2 regions of the Rossellomorea vietnamensis genome follow, and region 2 is predicted to be linked to the other one. Evidence: a T-box and tRNA genes for the amino acid it is inferred to sense, from the RefSeq annotation. Region 2 holds a T-box; the other holds one or more tRNA genes.

Region 1 (2,447 bases), 1.6 Mb from region 2:
GGCGGTCGATTTCATGCATCGTATATACTTTGATGCCTTTTTCCTTAATTAACTCTCTTTCTCCTTCATCTAAAGAACGTGCTCCGATGATGACGATGTTCTCCGGCTTGATCTTTGGTGAACTTTGCCCGATACCCGTTAAATCCTCATGGCCGATCCCAAGGCTCACAGCCAGGGGCATCCCGTGAATATTCCCGGACGGAGAGGTATCTCCCGTATTCAAATCACCGTGGGCATCATACCAGATCACCCCTAAGTTCTCATAATGAGGAGAAACCCCTGCCAATGTTCCAATCGCAATACTGTGGTCCCCACCAAAGATCAATGGGAAATCCCCGCTGCCGATGACATCATTCACCTTACCCGCAAGCGTTTCACTCGCTTCAGCAACCGCTTTCAAATTTCGTAAATTTGTATCAGGATTATTATGTACACGTTCAGCCTGCCCGATCTCAATATCACCCAGGTCCTTGATGTCATATCCGAGATTCTCAAGTCGCTCAACGATACCGGCATAGCGAATCGCACTCGGTCCCATATCCACACCTCTGCGCATTTGACCTAAATCCATCGGTACACCAATAATTGAAATATTTCGTTTCATCAAAAATTCCCCCTATTCAAAATTTACGTCCTGTCCCTATTGTATCCCTAGTAAGACCGATGACTCAACTGGACAGGATTGTGTATATATATACGTGGACAGAGGGGTTTTTGATGATGGGATGTAAGAATATTAGTGAAACAAAAAAACCTCAAATCTCCTAAGAGATTCAAGGTCTAATCATGTCGTATGTATGATGATTTTTTCGCTTCATTAACGGATAGATATTTTTGCATTTAAGAAATATCTTTGGTGGAGCCTAGCGGGATCGAACCGCTGACCTCCTGCGTGCAAAGCAGGCGCTCTCCCAGCTGAGCTAAGGCCCCATATAGAGAAATTCTCACACCAAGAGATGTGAGAAAATGTGTGATGAGCCATGAAGGATTCGAACCTTCGACCCTCTGATTAAAAGTCAGATGCTCTACCAACTGAGCTAATGGCTCGTAATGGCTGGGCTAGCTGGATTCGAACCAACGCATGTCGCAGTCAAAGTGCGATGCCTTACCGCTTGGCTATAGCCCAATAATTACGTGAATGGCATAAAAAAGGGACATTTATAGGATGTCCATTTTACACTGAAATATACAAAATGGTGGAGGGGGGCAGATTCGAACTGCCGAACCCGAAGGAGCGGATTTACAGTCCGCCGCGTTTAGCCACTTCGCTACCCCTCCAGCTAAAAAACAATGGTGCCGGCAAGAGGACTTGAACCCCCAACCTACTGATTACAAGTCAGTTGCTCTACCAGTTGAGCTACACCGGCATATTGAATTGATAAGAGCTTAAGGAAAGATATTTTGCTGGCGCAAAAATCTTTGGTGGAGGATGACGGGATCGAACCGCCGACCCTCTGCTTGTAAGGCAGATGCTCTCCCAGCTGAGCTAATCCTCCGTTATGTAATGGTAAGTTATTTTGCTTTCTCAAAAAACTTTGGTGACCCATACGGGATTCGAACCCGTGTTACCGCCGTGAAAGGGCGGTGTCTTAACCGCTTGACCAATGGGCCGGTTTGTTAAAAAAAATAAAAGCTTCCAACCGGGCTCGAACCGGTGACCTCTTCCTTACCATGGAAGCACTCTACCTGCTGAGCTATGGAAGCAATGGCTCCGCAGGCAAGATTCGAACTTGCGACCGATCGGTTAACAGCCGATAGCTCTACCACTGAGCTACTGCGGAATGATTTGGCCTGGCGACGTCCTACTCTCACAGGGGGAGATCCCCCAACTACCATCGGCGCTGAAGAGCTTAACTTCCGTGTTCGGCATGGGAACGGGTGTGACCTCTTCGCCATTATCACCAGACATATTGCTTACAATGACAAATATTATTATATAATATTTTCGATAAAAATCAAGGTATAAATGAAAATTTATTCCCTGAAAACTAGATAAAGGATTGATGTCAAGAAAGCCGAATATCGACCAATTGTTGTTCATTAAAATAATGACTCTTTGTGGTTAAGTCCTCGATCGATTAGTATCAGTCAACTCCACATGTCGCCATGCTTCCATCTCTGACCTATCTACCTAGTCATCTTCTAGGGATCTTACTCACTTACGTGATGGGAAATCTCATCTCGAGGGGGGCTTCATGCTTAGATGCTTTCAGCACTTATCCCTTCCGCACATAGCTACCCAGCGATGCCTTTGGCAAGACAACTGGTACACCAGCGGTGCGTCCATCCCGGTCCTCTCGTACTAAGGACAGCTCCTCTCAAATTTCCTGCGCCCACGACGGATAGGGACCGAACTGTCTCACGACGTTCTGAACCCAGCTCGCGTACCGCTTTAATGGGCGAACAGCCCAACCCTTGGGACCGACTACAGCCCCAGGATGCGATGA
Region 2 (2,447 bases):
TTTGAAAAGCATCAGAAGATGTTCAGGGAATTGGCGAGGCTCCATACTCTTTCCTCCCACGAAGTGAAAATCGATAAGGAAGAGAGAGAGTCCCATTATGAGCAGCTCACGTCAAGATGGGATAAAGAGCAGGCGTTCTTGGATGAATATGTGGAAGCTTGTGAAAAGACCACCTACATGTCCCCTTTTCAATTTCATTATTGCATGTATTACAAAGATGCTTCACAAGCGTTGAAGTTTTCACGAAAAATGCTGGATGAATGGTACGAGGAAACAAAGGAGCTTGAAAAGGTAAGGACCGTAATCACTCATGGAAAGGTTTCGACGGAGCATTTTTTATTCGATGAAAGGGGCTTGGGGTATTTTCATAACTTTGAGAACTCCAAGATGGCGTCGCCGTTTCATGATCTGCTTCCGTTTTTGTCGAGAACCTTGAAGACCTATCCAAAATATTATGAGGAATGCATTGAATGGCTCACCACCTACTTTCAGCATTTTACCGTCCGGAATGAAGAGCGGCTCCTGTTCATGAGCTACCTCGCCTATCCGAGCTCTGTCATTGCCGTTGTGGAAAAATACTTCCATACCCCGAAGGATAAGAGAAATGAACGGAAGTCTTTGAAGAAACTGCAACGTCACTACTGGCTCTTAAAGAATACTGAATATGTGGTCATGCGTCTGGATGAGATGGAAAAGCAGAAGAAAGAGCAGGCCGAGCAGGCTGAATAAAAAAAGGACTGACGAATCCACTTTTCGTCAGTTCCTTAAATCCAATCAAAGTATATGGCGAGGCCGATACCGATAAACAGGGTTAACAGAAGGACGTCAAACGTGGTCGGGAGCAGAATCGTGCGGATGCCTTGAAAGATGGTAAAGGGTATGATGAATTGCTTACATATTAATCGGGCGTTCCCCATCCATTTCTGTAACGTGTACTGGTTGATTTTTTTCATCATCATCCACTCACTTTCCTGGGTGTATTCACTACTTTATCTTATGAAACCGGGATGGAATGGTGCCTATGTATGGGCAAAATGAATATTTTTCAATGAAAATGCCAATAATGATTGACGAAAGTTTATCTTATCCTATACTATAATGAGTAAATAAATAATCATGAAAAGCAATGAACAGGAAGAGTACATTGATCCTTACGTTCAGAGAGGAAAATCGTTTGCTGAGAGATTTTCTACGATAAGACAATGGAAGGTCGCCTGAAGAGCTGTTTCTATGAAATGAGAGTAGTAGAAGCCGGTTAAAAGCCGTTATGATCGTCGAGAGTTCAGGAGTCTTCTTTCTCCTGAGAAAAAAGGTGGTACCGCGAATGGAATCCTTCGTCCTTTTCACAGGACGGGGGATTTTTTTATTTTTTTTAGAACGATATAGGAGGAAATCACATGGAAACTCAAGATCAACAATTATCAATGCCGACTAAATATGATCCGAATGCCATTGAACAGGGCCGGTACAAATGGTGGCTTGAAGGGAAGTTCTTTGAAGCGACAAACGATAAGGAGAAGGAACCGTACACCATTGTTATCCCGCCGCCAAACGTAACGGGGAAACTACATCTTGGTCATGCCTGGGATACAGCATTACAGGACATCATGACAAGAATGAAACGTATGCAGGGGTACGACGTACTATGGCTGCCGGGTATGGACCATGCCGGGATTGCCACACAGGCAAAAGTGGATGAAAAACTCCGCAGCCAGGGGATTTCACGCTATGACCTCGGTCGTGAGAAATTCGTGGAAGAAACGTGGAAATGGAAAGAGGAATATGCCGAGCACATCCGCCAGCAGTGGGCGAAAGTCGGGCTCGGACTCGACTACAGCCGTGAACGCTTCACACTGGACGAAGGTCTGTCCGATGCCGTTCAAAAAGTATTCATTGATCTTTACAATAAAGGCTTGATCTACCGCGGGGAATATATCATCAACTGGGATCCTGCGACAAAGACGGCACTTTCCGATATCGAGGTTATCCATAAAGATGTCCAGGGTGCATTCTACCATATGAGGTATCCTTTGGCAGACGGAAGCGGCCACATTGAAATCGCCACAACCCGTCCTGAAACGATGCTTGGGGACACGGCGGTTGCCGTACACCCAGAGGATGACCGTTACAGGCACCTGATCGGGAAGAAGGTCATCCTTCCGATCGTTGGACGTGAAATCCCGATCGTCGGTGACGATTATGTGGATATGGAATTCGGTTCCGGAGCGGTGAAAATCACACCTGCCCATGACCCTAATGACTTTGAAATCGGGAACCGTCATAATCTGGAACGCATCCTTGTGATGAATGAAGATGGGACGATGAACGAGAAAGCTGATAAATATAACGGCATGGACCGTTTTGACTGCCGTAAGCAAATCGTGAAGGACCTTCAGGACTCCGGAGTGTTGTTCAAGATTGAAGAGCATATGCATTCGGTGGGGCAT

What was found. The T-box of region 2 lies ahead of N5C46_RS21760 (valine--tRNA ligase). A T-box ahead of a tRNA ligase gene usually reads a tRNA of that ligase, here a tRNA-Val.
Region 1: it encodes a tRNA-Val, which carries the amino acid that the T-box ahead of N5C46_RS21760 (valine--tRNA ligase) is inferred to sense. The anticodon was not compared.

Annotation. Positions count from the first base shown of each region.
Region 1 is NZ_CP104558.1:2,668,445-2,670,891, forward strand. Features, by position in the region: gene rocF (arginase) at 1-604, opposite strand, end outside; tRNA gene N5C46_RS13705 (tRNA-Ala) at 855-930, opposite strand; tRNA gene N5C46_RS13710 (tRNA-Lys) at 975-1,047, opposite strand; tRNA gene N5C46_RS13715 (tRNA-Gln) at 1,052-1,126, opposite strand; tRNA gene N5C46_RS13720 (tRNA-Tyr) at 1,195-1,278, opposite strand; tRNA gene N5C46_RS13725 (tRNA-Thr) at 1,292-1,367, opposite strand; tRNA gene N5C46_RS13730 (tRNA-Val) at 1,421-1,496, opposite strand; tRNA gene N5C46_RS13735 (tRNA-Glu) at 1,537-1,611, opposite strand; tRNA gene N5C46_RS13740 (tRNA-Thr) at 1,632-1,704, opposite strand; tRNA gene N5C46_RS13745 (tRNA-Asn) at 1,707-1,781, opposite strand; rRNA gene rrf (5S ribosomal RNA) at 1,790-1,906, opposite strand; rRNA gene N5C46_RS13755 (23S ribosomal RNA) at 2,059-2,447, opposite strand, start outside.
Region 2 is NZ_CP104558.1:4,242,735-4,245,181, forward strand. Features, by position in the region: gene ysxE (spore coat protein YsxE) at 1-729, shown strand, start outside; gene N5C46_RS21755 (hypothetical protein) at 765-953, opposite strand; T-box leader at 1,118-1,345, shown strand; gene N5C46_RS21760 (valine--tRNA ligase) at 1,398-2,447, shown strand, end outside.